DNA from 4 places in the Serratia sp. CoH_122_TC_1 genome. Region 3 is predicted to be linked to each of the others. Evidence: predicted binding sites of a transcription regulator. Region 3 holds the regulator's gene; each other region holds the start of a gene.

Evidence for each region. The regulator PurR, encoded in region 3, represses purine synthesis genes. The targets are predictions, from matches to a motif close to CANGCAAACGTTTGCNTG.
Region 1: purL (phosphoribosylformylglycinamidine synthase) is a predicted target of PurR. The motif match lies at 1,610-1,627, and genes of this name have one in related genera.
Region 2: purM (phosphoribosylformylglycinamidine cyclo-ligase) is a predicted target of PurR. The motif match lies at 2,699-2,716, and genes of this name have one in related genera.
Region 4: purE (5-(carboxyamino)imidazole ribonucleotide mutase) is a predicted target of PurR. The motif match lies at 917-934, and genes of this name have one in related genera.

What each region holds. Positions count from the first base shown of each region.
Region 1 is NZ_JBXWLA010000012.1:97,814-101,884, forward strand. It holds gene mltF (membrane-bound lytic murein transglycosylase MltF) at 1-1,444, opposite strand, end outside; gene purL (phosphoribosylformylglycinamidine synthase) at 1,721-4,071, shown strand, end outside.
Region 2 is NZ_JBXWLA010000017.1:39,324-43,394, reverse strand. It holds gene pstB (phosphate ABC transporter ATP-binding protein PstB) at 1-29, shown strand, start outside; gene speG (spermidine N1-acetyltransferase) at 270-824, opposite strand; gene purN (phosphoribosylglycinamide formyltransferase) at 939-1,577, opposite strand; gene purM (phosphoribosylformylglycinamidine cyclo-ligase) at 1,577-2,614, opposite strand; gene upp (uracil phosphoribosyltransferase) at 2,870-3,496, shown strand; gene uraA (uracil permease) at 3,690-4,071, shown strand, end outside.
Region 3 is NZ_JBXWLA010000003.1:271,980-276,050, forward strand. It holds gene AC2FC2_RS05670 (C40 family peptidase) at 7-828, shown strand; gene sodB (superoxide dismutase [Fe]) at 1,025-1,603, shown strand; gene cydH (cytochrome bd-I oxidase subunit CydH) at 1,657-1,746, opposite strand; gene purR (HTH-type transcriptional repressor PurR) at 2,071-3,096, shown strand; gene punR (DNA-binding transcriptional activator PunR) at 3,093-4,037, opposite strand.
Region 4 is NZ_JBXWLA010000007.1:3,739-7,809, reverse strand. It holds gene purK (5-(carboxyamino)imidazole ribonucleotide synthase) at 1-303, opposite strand, end outside; gene purE (5-(carboxyamino)imidazole ribonucleotide mutase) at 300-824, opposite strand; gene AC2FC2_RS10375 (UDP-2,3-diacylglucosamine diphosphatase) at 990-1,712, opposite strand; gene ppiB (peptidylprolyl isomerase B) at 1,723-2,217, opposite strand; gene cysS (cysteine--tRNA ligase) at 2,518-3,903, shown strand; gene ybcJ (ribosome-associated protein YbcJ) at 3,972-4,071, opposite strand, start outside.

The sequences.
Region 1 (4,071 bases), on a different contig from region 3:
GTTCCGGTGTGACGGCCGGATAGCCTTTCCCCAGTTCAGCCTGTTCGGCTGCTTCCTGTGCCGCTTTTCTCTCTTTTTCCAGTAGATAACCCACCAAACTGACCTGATAGCGCCGGATGTTCTCTACGTAGTTATAGGCTTCACGCCCGCGTGCATAACCGTAGGTCAACTGCGGGTAGTAGCGTTTTTGGCTGAGCATCGGCAGCCGTTGTTTAACGTCCACCCAGCTATCCGGGTTGCCTTTTTGCATCTTGGTCAGCTTACGGGCATCAAGCATATGGCCCCAGCCCATGTTGTAGGCCGCCAGTGAGAACCAGATGCGTTCATCTTCCGGCACGCTGTCAGGGACCTTGGCCATCAACCTTTGCAGATAGAGTGCGCCACCCTGGATGCTTTCCTCGGGATCGAGACGATCATTAACCCCCAGACCGTCGGCAGTGGCCCGCGTGAGCATCATGAGGCCGCGTACACCCGTCGGTGAGGTTGCCTGGGGATTCCAGTGCGATTCCTGATAGGCAATGGCAGCCAGCAGTTTCCAGTCGATCTCGTTGGCGTATTTTTCAAACAGCGAGCGGAATGTCGGCAGGACTGAGTCGATAGCTGACAGGAAGGTTTTGGTATCAACGTAATCGAAGCTGCCGACGTGGCCGAGATATTTCTCTTCCAGCCGTGCCAACGTCCCGTCGTCAACCATCTGGCTGTAGAAGTCCAACATGGCTGCATACAGGCTGTCGTCAGTGCCGCGTTTCAAATACCAGGTGACAGGTTCTTCGTCAGTAACATCGAAGGCGACCGCCAGCTGCGGGTGGATACGTTGCAGCAGGGCAATGGTCACTGAATCCCCGAGGGTATAGTCCAGCTTGCCGTCAGCGACCTGCTCCAACAGCTCCTTTGAGGTGAGGTCGCTGGAGGATTCCCAACTGAGGTTCGGGAACTTACTTTGCTTAAGCTGCTTCAGCGTGCTGACGTGTGCGGAGCCAGAGGCAACGGCCAGCTTGCCTTTAATATCGGCAAAGGTTTTTGGCCGCGCTGTTCCCAAGCGGTAGACCAACTGTTGGGAAACGGAATAATACGCCGGACCGGTGCGCGCGCGGCTCAGGCGATCCTGATTGTAGATCAGGCCCGCAGCCAGCAGGTCTGCATCGTCGTCGTCTAAATCGTCAAAAAGGTCATTGATATTCTTATGTGGGATCACCACCAGTTTCACACCCAGATAGTTGGCGAAGCGTTTTGCCAACTCATAGTCGAGACCACTCGGCCCCTGTTTGGTCGTGAAATAGGTTAACGGCGAGTTTAGCGTACTGATACGCAACTCTCCGCGGGATTTAATCTCTTCGAGTTGCCCACCCTGACCGCCGCGCCAGGTAATATTGGGCCACAGGGCGAGCGCCAGAAGCAAGGTAACAACACCGATTAGAATGTAGTTTATTTTAAGGCGTTTCAAATAGTTATCCAGTGGTGGCACACGTACACTGCCGACAGCAAACCAGTATTTTCTTATGGTTAAATCACCAGTGCGGGGGCATTTTGCGCAACAAAACGCCAGCGTGCAACTTTATTGACACGTTATGACAATTCGATGGCGCAAACAGCTTTTATCAATAATAGCTACGCAAACGGTTTCGTCTGCGGCGTAGATTCTCTATAATGGCGCGCGTTTTCCCCCTGTTGCGCCCAATGAAGTGCTGAAGTCAGTTGCTTCGAAGACGAGAGAACTTTGATTATGGAAATACTGCGTGGTTCGCCCGCTTTGTCGGCTTTTCGTGTTACCAAACTGCTGTCCCGCTGTCAGGACGCTCAACTTCCTGTTAGTGATATCTACGCCGAGTACGTCCACTTTGCTGATGTTAGCGCGCCGCTAAACGCCGAAGAGCATGCCAAGCTCCAGCGTCTACTCAAGTACGGCCCCTCTCTCGCCGAACATGCCCCTGAAGGCCGCTTGCTGCTGGTGACGCCGCGTCCGGGCACTATTTCTCCGTGGTCTTCCAAAGCCAGCGATATCGCCCATAACTGCGGTTTGACGCAGGTATTGCGGTTGGAGCGTGGCCTGGCGTTCTACGTCAAAGCGCCGACCTTGACCGAAGCGCAATGGCAGCAGCTTGCTGTACTGTTGCACGATCGCATGATGGAAACCGTCTTCAGCAGTTTGCAACAGGCGGAACAACTGTTCGCTCAGCATCAGCCTGCGCCTTACCAGGCAATCGATATGCTGGGTGAAGGGCGCAGCGCGCTGGAACAGGCCAACATCAAGTTGGGTCTGGCGCTGGCCGAGGATGAAATTGACTATCTTCTGAATGCCTTTACCGGTCTGGGGCGCAACCCGACGGATATCGAACTCTATATGTTTGCGCAGGCCAACTCTGAGCACTGCCGCCATAAAATTTTCAACGCCGATTGGATCATCGACGGTGTGCAACAGCCGAAGTCGCTGTTCAAAATGATCAAAAACACGTTTGAGCAGACGCCGGATTATGTGCTGTCGGCTTATAAAGATAACGCCGCAGTGATGGAGGGATCGCAGGTCGGGCGCTTCTTCGCTGAGTCGGCAAGCGGTCAATATGATTATCATCAGGAAGAAGCACATATTCTGATGAAGGTAGAAACCCATAACCACCCGACAGCAATCTCCCCATGGCCTGGCGCAGCTACCGGCTCCGGCGGTGAGATCCGTGACGAGGGGGCTACCGGTCGTGGTGCAAAACCCAAGGCGGGTCTGGTCGGTTTCTCGGTCTCCAACCTGCGTATTCCTGGCTTTGAACAGCCGTGGGAGCAGGATTTCGGTAAACCTGATCGCATCGTTACCGCACTGGACATCATGACCGAAGGCCCATTAGGCGGCGCGGCATTCAACAACGAATTTGGCCGCCCGGCGCTGGTGGGTTACTTCCGTACCTATGAAGAGCAGGTCAACAGCCATAACGGCGTGGAACTGCGTGGCTACCACAAGCCGATCATGCTGGCGGGCGGTATCGGCAACATTCGCGCCGATCACGTGCAAAAAGGGGAAATCACCGTAGGCGCCAAACTGGTGGTGCTGGGTGGCCCGGCAATGAACATCGGTTTGGGCGGTGGTGCTGCTTCTTCGATGGCGTCCGGCCAGTCCGACGCCGATCTGGATTTCGCCTCAGTACAGCGCGACAACCCGGAAATGGAGCGTCGTTGCCAGGAAGTGATCGACCGCTGCTGGCAGCTGGGTGCACAAAACCCCATCCTGTTTATTCACGATGTGGGCGCCGGTGGCTTGTCCAACGCCATGCCTGAGCTGGTCAGTGACGGTGGCCGCGGCGGCCGTTTCGAACTGCGCGATATTCTGAACGACGAACCGGGCATGAGCCCGCTGGAAGTCTGGTGTAACGAATCTCAAGAACGTTATGTCATGGCAATTGCGCCAGCACAGATGGCGCAGTTTGATGAGATTTGCCGCCGTGAACGCGCCCCTTATGCCGTGATTGGTGAAGCGACCGAAGAACAGCATTTGACGCTGAACGACAGTCATTTCGACAATCAACCGATCGATATGCCTTTGGACGTGCTGCTGGGCAAAACGCCGAAGATGACCCGCGACGTAACGCGTCTGCAGGCCAAAGGCCAGCCGGTACAGCGCGACAACATCACGGTGGCTGATGCGGTCAAACGCGTTCTGCACCTGCCGGCCGTCGCCGAGAAAACTTTCCTGATCACCATTGGCGACCGTACCGTGACCGGTATGGTAGCGCGTGATCAGATGGTAGGTCCGTGGCAGATCCCGGTAGCGGACTGTGCGGTTACGACCGCCAGCCTGGACAGTTACTACGGTGAAGCGATGTCGATCGGCGAGCGTGCACCGGTTGCTCTGCTGGACTTCGCCGCCTCCGGCCGTCTGGCGGTAGGGGAAGCCCTGACCAACCTGGCAGCAACTGAGATTGGTTCGCTCAAACGTGTGAAGCTTTCCGCTAACTGGATGGCAGCGGCAGGTCACCCGGGTGAAGATGCCGGTCTGTATGAAGCCGTGAAAGCCGTCGGCGAAGAGCTTTGCCCAGCGCTGGGTATCACGATTCCCGTGGGCAAAGACTCAATGTCGATGAAAACTCG
Region 2 (4,071 bases), on a different contig from region 3:
AGGATTATATTACTGGGCGTTATGGTTGAGGGCGTATCATTCCTCTCTGACAGTGAAATAGAATCTATACGCCATTATCTAAAAAAACCGCTTTCACGTAATGCTGGTCACTTAAGGTGTTTTTTTAGCGAGTTCAATGTTCTTTTCGGTCGATAAACGCACAAAGCACCATGAGGCTTATGCGCCTCGACCGAGCAAGGGACCCAGGGCGGGGTCCCTTGCAATCCCGCGCCTTTGCCCACTCAGACGGTTGGCTACGCCAACGGCTCTCACTTCACCAGAGGTTTATCGCTGGCGGGTGTTTTGAACTTTGCCAGGTACTGCGGCTGGAAGATGCACATGCGCAGCACGGTCCGGTATTCGCCGTTAACGAAGAATTCGTCAATCAGCTCGCCTTCGACTTCAAAGCCCAGCTTACTGTAGATGTGGATCGCCTTCGGGTTTTCTTTGTCGACGATCAGGTACAGCTTGTACAGGTTCAGTACCGAGAAACCGTACTCCATCGCCAGTTTGGCGGCGATCGTAGCGTAGCCTTTGCCCTGATGAGTCGGATCAATAATGATCTGGAATTCCGCGCGGCGGTGGATGTGATCGATCTCCACCAGTTCCACCAGCCCGACCTTGGCGCCTTCGTGGGCGATGATAAAGCGGCGTTCGCTCTGATCGTGGATGTGTTTGTCGTAGAGATCGGAAAGCTCGACAAAGGCTTCGTAAGGTTCTTCAAACCAATAGCGCATCACGCTGGCATTGTTGTCCATCTGGTGGACGAACGCCAAATCATCCCGTTCCAGTGGGCGTAGTTTGACGTTGGTAGTGCTGGACATGGGGGTTCCTCTATGTCGTGAAATTGTGCAAAGTATAACGTCAGAGAATGAATGCCGGCGAAAAAAAACGGTGCCGCATGGGCACCGTTTAGGCAATGTTCAGACTGCGCCGTTTTAATCGGCGGCATGGCCCTGTTCAGGCAGGCGTTCGCCATCCAGCCAAGCGGCGTTATCGCGCATTGCCAAGCGGCCCTCAACAAACCAATTTACCACCAGCGGATAAATAGTGTGTTCCTGAGCTTGCACCCGCTCAACCACCTCATCTTCCTCGTCACCGGGGAAGATGGGCACTTTGGCTTGCAGGATTACCGGGCCGCCGTCGAGCTGTTCGGTCACGAAATGCACTGAGGTGCCGTGTTCGCTGTCACCGTTATCTATGGCTTGCCGGTGGGTATGCAATCCCGGGTATTTAGGCAGCAGAGAAGGGTGGATGTTCAGCATACGCCCGGCATAGTGCTGCACGAACGCTGGGCTGAGGATGCGCATATAACCGGCCAGCACCACCAGATCGGGCTGGTATTGGTCGATAGCCTCTGCCAATGCGGCGTCGAACGCTGCACGGTCGGCAAAGGCTTTGGCATCCAGCGCATGGGCGGCAATACCTGCCGCCTCTGCACGTTGCAGGCCGTAAGCCTGCGCCCGATTGCTGAATACCGCCACGATGTCGGCGGCAATCCGGCCCTGTTGGCAGGCGTCAATCAGTACCTGGAGATTGCTCCCCTGGCCAGAGACCAACACCACGATCTTTTTCATCAGTTGATGACCACTTGTTGTTCGTCAGAAGAAGCGGTCAGTGTACCTATCTTCCAGGCTTTTTCACCGGCTGCGGTCAACAAAGCGATAGCAGATTCAACGGACGCTTCTGGCAGTGCAATCACCATACCCACGCCACAGTTAAAGGTGCGGTACATTTCGTGACGGCTGACATTGCCGGTTTGCTGCAACCAGTTAAATACTGCCGGCCATTGCCAGCTGGATTCGTCGATCACGGCCTGCATGCCTTCTGGCAGCACGCGTGGGATGTTTTCCCAGAAACCGCCGCCGGTCAGGTGGGCGATAGCGTGCACGTCGATTTTCTCGATCAGTTCCAGCACGGATTTCACATAAATCTTGGTCGGTGCCAGCAGATGGTCAGCCAGCGGTTTGCCGTCCAGATCTGTGGTGCTTGGGTCGGTGTTGCTGACTTCCAGGATTTTGCGCACCAGCGAGTAGCCATTGGAGTGCGGGCCGGAAGCGCCCAGGGCGATCAAGGCATCGCCGGACTGCACTTTGCTGCCGTCGATAATCTCGGATTTTTCGACTACGCCAACGCAGAAGCCGGCCACGTCGTAATCTTCACCGTGGTACATACCCGGCATTTCGGCGGTTTCACCCCCCACCAGCGCACAGCCAGACTGCTTACAGCCTTCGGCGATGCCGGTGATCACGCTGGCCGCGGTGTCCACGTCCAGTTTACCGGTGGCAAAATAATCCAGGAAGAACAGCGGCTCGGCGCCCTGTACTACCAGGTCGTTCACACACATTGCGACCAGATCGATGCCGATGGTGTCGTGTCGTTTCAGGTCCATCGCCAGACGCAGCTTGGTGCCTACGCCGTCGGTACCGGAAACCAGTATTGGCTCGCGGTATTTCTGCGGCAACGCACACAGGGCGCCAAAACCGCCCAGTCCACCCATGACTTCCGGGCGGCGGGTCTGTTTAACTACACCTTTGATGCGGTCTACCAATGCATTGCCAGCATCGATATCGACACCTGCGTCTTTATAGCTGAGAGAGGTTTTGTCGGTCACTGCGCGATCCCCACGACGGTTTGCGATTTGAAAACTGTGCTTCCGGCTTTGATTCCGGAATAAGGCGCGGCAATTCTAACAGCGCAGGCAAACGTTTGCGAGTGGCTTGTGAGGCAGCTCTGCTTTTTCGTCATCTATACTGTTATTCAATCTTTTGTTGATCCCGATCGGGCTATTGTGGGTGGCGCTGTCGGCAAAAGGAGGTATAATCCGGCGATTTTTTTGGCCGTCAACCACCTTAATAGGAGAAAAATGATGAAGATCGTTGAGGTGAAACACCCGCTGGTGAAACACAAGCTTGGCCTGATGCGTGAAAATGACATCAGCACCAAACGCTTCCGTGAGTTGGCTTCGGAAGTCGGTAGTTTGCTGACCTATGAAGCAACCGCCGATCTGGAAACGGAGAAGGTGACCATCGATGGCTGGTGTGGCCCGGTTGAAATAGATCAGATTAAAGGGAAAAAAATTACCGTTGTGCCTATCCTGCGTGCCGGTCTGGGTATGATGGAAGGGGTGTTGGAAAACGTCCCAAGTGCGCGTATCAGCGTGGTGGGTGTTTACCGTGACGAGGAAACACTGGAGCCGGTACCGTATTTCCAAAAGCTGGTTTCCAATATTGAAGAGCGTTTGGCGCTGGTTGTCGACCCTATGCTGGCGACCGGTGGTTCGATGATCGCGACTATCGATCTGCTGAAGAAAGCCGGCTGCAACAGCATCAAGGTGCTGGTATTGGTTGCTGCACCTGAAGGTATTGCCGCGCTGGAGAAAGCGCACCCGGATGTTGAGCTGTACACGGCCTCCATCGATCAGTGCCTGAACGAGAAGGGGTACATCGTGCCGGGCCTGGGTGATGCGGGCGACAAGATATTTGGTACTAAATAAAAAAATAAGCCGACTTTAATCAGTCGGTTTTTTTTGCATAAAATATATCTATCCCCCAAATAATTGATGTTGCACCAAGGCGGCAAGCGACAGAATCCCGATGAGCTTACTTAGGTAAGTGATTCGGGTGATTGAGCGTAGCCAACGCAGAGGCAGCGGCAAGTATGACGGGGATAGCAGAGGAAAAACATCCATGACCCGTCGTGTGATAGGCGTAAGCGAACGCCCGCCGCTACTGCAAACTATTCCGCTCAGTTTCCAACATCTGTTCGCCATGTTTGGTGCGACCGTGTTGGTGCCGATCCTGTTCAAAATCAACCCGGCGACGGTGCTGTTGTTTAACGGCGTCGGCACGCTGCTGTATCTGTTTATCTGTAAGGGCAAGATCCCGGCGTATCTCGGTTCCAGCTTCGCGTTTATTTCCCCCGTGTTGCTGCTGTTGCCGCTAGGCTACGAGGTCGCACTGGGCGGTTTCATCATGTGCGGGGTGTTGTTTTGCCTGGTGGCGCTGATCGTTAAAAAAGCCGGGACCGGCTGGCTGGATGTCATTTTCCCGCCAGCGGCGATGGGGGCGA
Region 3 (4,071 bases):
GTCGACATGCGTTTAATTCTTACGCTTTTTGTGCTGTTGTTTACACAGCTATTCTTCAATTTGGCGCACGCAGCGCCACAGGCGCGTATTGCCGCTGAACAGCGCAAGAGCCACGTAAACGAAGCCCGGCCAGATGACCGTAAGAAAAAGAAAGCGGTTAAGGCCAGCAGCAAAAAAGTAAAAGTCACCACCCCGCAAAAAACAGCCAAGGTTACCAAAGCCAAGACAGAAAAAGCCGCTAAAAAGGTTGTCAGCGCCAAATCGAAACACAAAACTCAACAAACCGCCAAAATCAAAGTGACCCCACCGAAAAAGGGTTACAAAAAAGGTTATGGTCGTCATCGTGAAGCCGGTATGGCAACCGCTAAGTTGGCACGTGATGAAAAACCGCTGAAGCTCACCCCAGCCCACAAGAAACGCTATCAGCACGCCAAGCAAACCGCGATGGCCAAGCTGATGGATCAAATGGGCAAACCTTATCGCTGGGGCGGCACGTCACCAAGAACCGGTTTTGACTGCAGCGGTCTGATTTATTACGCCTATAAAGACGTGGTGAAAATCAAAATGCCGCGTACCGCTAACGAAATGTATCACCTGCGCGACGCTGCACCGATCAAGAAAAACGAACTGGAAAGTGGTGACCTGGTGTTCTTCCGCATTAATAACCGCGGCGTAGCTGACCATGTCGGTGTCTATCTGGGCAATGGCAAATTCATTCAGTCCCCGCGTACGGGTGAAGAAATTCGCATCAGCCAGCTCGACAACGACTACTGGCAAAACCACTACATTGGCGCACGCCGTGTGGTGACGCCGAAAACCATTCGATAATGCGCTCAGCGGCTGGCCTTCCCAGCCGCTTTCCTCTGTTTGCTTCTTTAACTGTTAGTTCCCCACCTGTGCTTTTCTCCGACTCATCCCTGATTTTTATCGTGAAAATTGATAAGCTAAATACCCAAAATAAAAACAGGTCAATCTGTAATCCATTTTATGGGTTGTCGGATGGATCCTGTATAAGGAGGAAGCAATGTCGTTTGAACTACCTGCATTACCCTATGCGAAGAACGCACTCGAACCCCACATCTCCGCAGAAACGCTCGAATACCACTATGGTAAGCATCACAACGCCTATGTGGTCAACCTGAACAATTTGCTGAAAGGCAGCGAGTTCGACGGGTTGTCTCTGGAGGCGATTATCAAGGCGTCCAGCGGCGGCATTTTCAACAATGCCGCTCAGGTATGGAACCACACCTTCTATTGGCACTGCTTATCGCCACAGGGCGGCGGTGAGCCTCAGGGCGCATTGGCTGCTGCTATCAATCAGGCATTTGGTTCTTTCGCTGCCTTTAAAGAGCAACTCAGCGATGCCGCAATCAAAAACTTTGGCGCCGGGTGGACCTGGCTGGTGAAGAGGACTGACGGCTCGCTGGCCATTGTCAGCACGTCGAACGCGGGCACGCCGCTGACCGGCGAAGATAAACCTTTGCTGACCGTCGACGTGTGGGAGCACGCCTACTACATCGATTACCGCAACGCCCGCCCGACTTACCTGGAGAACTTCTGGGCGCTGGTTAACTGGGCATTTGTGGAGAAAAACCTGGCATAGCGTGGGATAAGGCAAACAGGCGCACGAAGCGGCGCCTGTTTTTACTTCGGGGATCAGTTCAATGCTGCAGTGAAGCTAAAAGCAATAATCACGGCCAGCGCACAGACAGTGGTGAACAGTGACATTTTCAGATCGGTATCCATTACAACTCCTTTTCAGATTGGTTTTCCCAAGGATAAAAGGCACACAATTAATGCGTCAAACCATTTTCACACAGTTGGCCAATAAAATCTTGTTATCATTTCCCGGTTTATAATACCGATTACCTCTTCCCCTTTTGCTCAATATGGGACAAAATTCGCAGTTCACAACTGTGTACCGGCAAAAATGCCCCTCCTGACCAAGCGCTGACGACTTCAACACACTAAAAACTCAGTTTTCGCTTCTTTGGAGAAGGATCTACGCAGGCAAACGATTAACATCACACTTACATACTGCAACATGTGAGTTCAGGAGTCATTCTTTACATGGCAACGATTAAAGATGTGGCCAAACGCGCTGGCGTTTCCACCACCACCGTTTCGCACGTCATCAATAAGACTCGTTTCGTCGCCGAAGAGACTAAAGCGGCCGTGAGTGCCGCAATTAAAGAGCTGCATTATTCACCCAGCGCAGTGGCGCGCAGTCTGAAGGTCAATCACACCAAATCGATTGGCCTGCTGGCAACCTCCAGTGAAGCGCCCTACTTTGCTGAAGTGATCGAAGCGGTAGAAAACAGCTGCTACAGCAAAGGCTATACGCTGATACTGTGTAACTCGCACAACAATTTGGACAAACAGCGTGCCTATCTGGCAATGCTGGCGCAAAAGCGCGTCGATGGCTTGTTGGTGATGTGTTCAGAATATCCGGACCAATTGCTTGGCATGTTGGAAGATTACCGCAACATCCCAATGGTTGTCATGGACTGGGGCGCCGCACGCGGTGATTTTACTGATACCATCATTGATAACGCGTTCGAAGGTGGCTATCTGGCTGGGCGCTATCTGATCGAACGCGGACACCGCGATATCGGCGCCATTCCCGGCCAACTGTCACGTAATACAGGGGGCGGGCGCCATCAGGGCTTCTTAAAAGCGATGGAGGAAGCCCATATCGACGTGCGCGACGAGTGGATCGTGCAGGGTGACTTTGAGCCAGAATCCGGCTACAAGGCCATGCACCAGATACTGTCGCAGAAACAGCGTCCGACAGCGGTATTCTGTGGTGGCGATATCATGGCAATGGGGGCTATCTGCGCCGCCGATGAGCTTGGGCTACGCGTGCCTCAAGACATCTCGGTCATTGGCTACGATAACGTGCGCAATGCGCGCTATTTCACCCCGGCGCTGACCACTATTCATCAGCCCAAAGAGCGTTTGGGTGAGATGGCATTCACCATGTTGTTGGATCGCATCATCAGCAAGCGTGAAGAATCACAGGTGATTGAGGTGCATCCCAAGTTGGTTGAGCGCCGTTCGGTTGCTGACGGCCCGTTCATCGATTACCGCCGCTAGTCATTCGCGCCGGAAGCCACTGCGGTTTCCGGCGTCACTTCGCTTAACCATTCCTGATTCAACGTTTCACTGTCCCCTAAATAGTCCAACAGCCAGGCCATCGCCGGAGAAGGCGTATTTTGCTGCCACGTCAGGCAACAAGGGCTGGCTGGGAACGGCTCCTGCAACTGTAACGCCACTAACTCGCCACGTTGTACTAACGGCAAGACCTGATGCGCAGGCATCATCCCGACACACAATCCGGCGCACAGGCAATCCACCGCCGACGACCAGTCCGGCACCACCAAGCGCCGCTGGTTATCCAACGTCCAGGTGACCCGCTTGGGGAGATTGCGTGAGGTATCCTCCAGGCAGAGCGATGGGAAAGGCCGTAGCTGATCATCGTTTAACAACCCATCCTGAGCCGCCAGTGGATGTTGCGGGCTGGCCACACACAACCAACGCATATCGCCCATATCGCGAAAGGCAAACCCACCGCCAACCGGCACGGCCCGTGTCGCACCTATCGCCATATCAGCACGCCCATCCACCAACGCATCCCAGACGCCATTGAACACTTCTGGCTGAACCAATAATTCAACGTCAGGGAAATGCCGATAAAAGTCCAACACCAACTGACGGCAACGTTGAGGCTTGACGATAATATCTACGGCAATTTTCAACTGGCCACGCCAGCCGTTGGCCACCTGCTGACACTGCCGACGCGTGTCGAGCATTTTTTTGATGACACCGCGCGCCTCCTGAATAAATAGCACGCCGGCAGGCGTCAGTTCCACGTCGCGATGACGGCGCTCAAACAGCGGTACCGCCAGCCATTGCTCAAGTTGCCGCACGGTATAACTGACCGCCGAAGGTACCCGATGCAACTCCTGCGCCGCTGCGCTGAAACTGCCGGTTCGGGCGACCGCATCCACTACATCAAGAGAATATTCAGACCACATGGCTTTGCCTTCAATTTTTTTAACAGCACTTTGC
Region 4 (4,071 bases), on a different contig from region 3:
GGCCAGCAGCTGCCAAGGTGTGGTATCCAGACCCAGTTGATCGAGCAACTGTTTTTGCGTCAGACGATCTGCCAAACGCGGGAAAATATCGCGGTTGACGAAACTATTATGGGTCGCTAATTCGCGCGTCAGTGCCGTTTCCGGCCAGCGTTCGATCTCGGCGGTGATCACACTGTTTTGATAAGGCACAGCTTCCGGTTCGGCGTCGATGCCAACCGGATAGACGGCGATACCCAGCGGTTCACCGGCCTGGCGCAGCATGCGCCCCAACTGACCATTGCCCAGTACGCAAACCGGCTTCATGCTTCCTCCCGCGGATCCGGGTTGTTCAGTACGTCGTCGGTCTGCGCTTGACGCCAGTCTGCCAGGCGTTGTGCCAGCAGCGGGTCGTGCAGTGCCAGAATTTGCGCTGCCAAGAGCGCGGCATTAGCGGCGCCGGCTTTGCCGATCGCCAGCGTACCGACGGGGATACCACGTGGCATTTGTACGATGGAGTACAGGCTATCTACGCCACTCAATGCGGCGCTTTGCACCGGCACACCCAGCACCGGTACCAGAGTTTTCGCGGCCAGCATGCCTGGCAGATGCGCAGCACCGCCCGCACCGGCGATGATCACGTCAAAGCCATTGGCACTTGCCTGTTCGGCGAAGCTGAACAGCTTATCTGGCGTACGATGAGCGGAAACGACTTCGACATGGAACGGGACATTGAGCGAGGTCAGGACGTCGGCCGCAAACTGCATGGTGGCCCAGTCACTTTTCGATCCCATTACAATTGCGATTCTAACCCCAGCGTGGGTGGCTGAAGCGGCGTTGGCTCCCATGGGTGTAAGGCTCCTGTAATTGTACAAACGACGGCCGGTTGCCTGCGGCGGGAGGCCGAATGAGGGCGTAGAGCATACCATGAGCGCACGGCAAGGAAAACGGTTGCGTCGCCAGTTTTCACCGTCAAAAGCGCGAATTTTTTACTCGCGCAATATGTCAGGAACTTAGAAGGGGAATTGGATCAATTCGACGGCGTCAGCGCTGACTTTGATCATTGAGCCTTCAACGTGCCAGGCACCCAGTACTGCGCGGTGGGCTTTACCGTTGCTCAGCGTCAGATCATGCACAGCAGGACGGTGTGTGTGACCGTGGATCATCCAGTGAACGTTGTGGCGTAACATTGCCTGTTCAACCGCTTGCGGGTTGACGTCCATAATAGATTCAGACTTGTATTGGTTGCTCTGTTGGCTACGTGCGCGCATTTTGGCGGCGATCTTAAGACGCCAGCGCAACGGCATTGCCAGAAACAGCCGTTGGATCCAGGTGTTATGCACTTTGCTGCGGAATTCTTGGTATGCATGATCGTCGGTACAGAGTGTGTCACCGTGCAGGATCAGTATTTTGCGGCCGTACAGGTCCAGCACCTTTTCTTCCGGCAGCAGCTGCATACCGCTGGCGCGGGCAAAGCGTTTGCCAACCAGAAAGTCACGATTACCGTGGATAAAATAGCAGGGCACACCAGCCTGTTGCAGCGCCTTCAACGCCGCGGCGATTTCACCGTGCAGCGGCTCGGGATCGTCATCGCCGATCCAGGCTTCGAACAGGTCGCCAAGAATGTACAGGGCGTCGGCGTGAATGGCATCTTGCCGCAAAAAGCGCAGAAAACCGGCAGTGATTGCCGGTTCCTGTGCGCTTAAATGCAGATCTGCGATAAACAGCTGGTGCATGCAGCCGCGATTACTCGCTGACGGTAACGCTGGTGATGATCACGTCTTCTACCGGCACGTCCTGGTGCATGCCGCTGCGGCCAGTTTTCACACCTTTGATCTTGTTAACCACGTCCATGCCTTCAACAACTTCAGCAAACACGCAGTAACCCCAGCCTTGCGCGTTTTCGCCGCGGAAGTTCAGGAAGTCGTTGTCAGCTACGTTGATGAAGAACTGTGCAGTCGCGGAGTGTGGATCGTTGGTACGCGCCATTGCCAGGGTACCGATGGTGTTTTTCAGACCGTTGTTGGCTTCGTTCTTGATGGTTGCCTTGGTGTCTTTCTGAGTCATGCCAGGCTCAAAACCGCCGCCCTGAACCATAAAGCCATTGATAACACGGTGGAAAATGGTGTTGTTGTAGAAGCCGTCACGGCAGTAGTTCAGGAAGTTTTCAACGGTAACCGGCGCTTTGTCAGCAAAGGTGTTGATAACGATGTCGCCGTGATTAGTGTGGAAAGTAACCATAGTTTTAGTCCTAACAAGATGAAGTGAGATGTCACGTAGAGCGAGTGAACAATCAGACCGTCGTTATAACATATCTCCTTTAATGAGTCAGCAGCGGCTAAACCGCGCACAGTCTGTGGTAAAAGTGTTTTTGTTATATTATAACATTGATTGTATTCCCTGATTTATCGCCGTTTTCCACGGTTCAGCTCAGCAAAGCGTGGCCTTAACCTTGCATTAGATCAGGCTTCGGGTTTCAATATGCTACTGGGTTAACCCCTAATGACCTTTTTGTTATCACGCACACCACGGAATGTCCCGATGCTAAAGATTTTTAATACCCTGAGTCGTCAAAAAGAGGAATTCAAACCCATTCATGCCGGTAAAGTTGGCATGTACGTGTGCGGGGTAACCATCTATGACCTGTGTCATATCGGCCACGGGCGTACCTTTGTTGCTTTCGACGTGGTGGCGCGTTATTTGCGTTATCTCGGCTATTCGCTGAACTACGTGCGTAATGTTACCGACGTTGATGACAAAATTATCCGTCGCGCGACAGAAAACGGCGAAAGCTGCGATCAACTGACCACGCGTATGCTGGCAGAAATGCATGCCGACTTTGATTCCCTGTTGATCGAACGCCCGGACATCGAGCCACGTGCGACCCAGCATATCGCTGAAATCATTGAGATCACCCAGCGTCTGATCGACCGTGATCATGCGTATGTGGCCAGCAACGGCGACGTGATGTTCTCCATTGACAGCGATCCGCAATACGGTTTGTTGTCACGCCAGGATCTGGATCAACTGCAAGCCGGTGCACGCGTAGAAATCGACGACGTGAAGCGCAACCCAATGGATTTCGTGCTGTGGAAGATGTCCAAGCCGGGTGAGCCAAGCTGGGAATCCCCGTGGGGCGCAGGCCGTCCGGGCTGGCACATTGAATGTTCTGCCATGAATGGTAAGCAGTTGGGTACCCACTTTGATATCCACGGCGGCGGTTCCGATCTGATGTTCCCGCACCACGAGAACGAGATTGCTCAGTCAAGCTGTGCGCATGACGGCCCGTACGTGAACTACTGGATGCACTCCGGTATGGTGATGATCGACAAAGAGAAAATGTCCAAGTCATTGGATAATTTCTTCACCATCCGCGACGTGTTGGGTTACTACGACGCCGAAACCGTCCGTTACTTCCTGATGTCCGGCCATTATCGTAGCCAACTGAACTACAGCGAAGAGAACCTGAAACAGGCACGTACGGCATTGGAACGTCTGTACACCGCGCTGCGCGGTACCGATGCCAACGCTCAACCGGCGGGTGGTGAAGTATTTGAAAGCCGTTTCCGCGAGGCGATGGACGACGATTTCAATACGCCGGAAGCGTATTCAGCCCTGTTTGATTTGGCGCGTGAAGTTAACCGCCTGAAGGCTGAAGACCTGAATGCAGCTAATGGGTTGGCAGCGGAATTACGCAAGCTGGCGAAGGTGCTGGGCCTGTTGCAGCAAGAACCAGAATTGTTCCTGCAAAGCGGTGCACAAGCTGACGATGCTGAAGTGACAGAGATTGAAGCCTTAATCAAGCAACGTAACGATGCCCGTAAAGCTAAAGATTGGGCGCTGGCGGATGCTGCGCGCGATCGCTTGAACGAGATGAACATCGTGCTGGAAGATGGCCCGCAGGGGACGACCTGGCGCCGTAAGTAATTCGCGTTAGGCTAACAAACAAAAAAGGCGCTGGGGTTTACTCAGCGCCTTTTTCTATGGAGCGGGGTTTACGGCTTAACAACCACCTTGCCGCCGTTAAACTCCACGACCTGATCGGCAACGATTTTGCAGCGCTTACGCGTTTCAACTTTACCGTTCACTTTCACC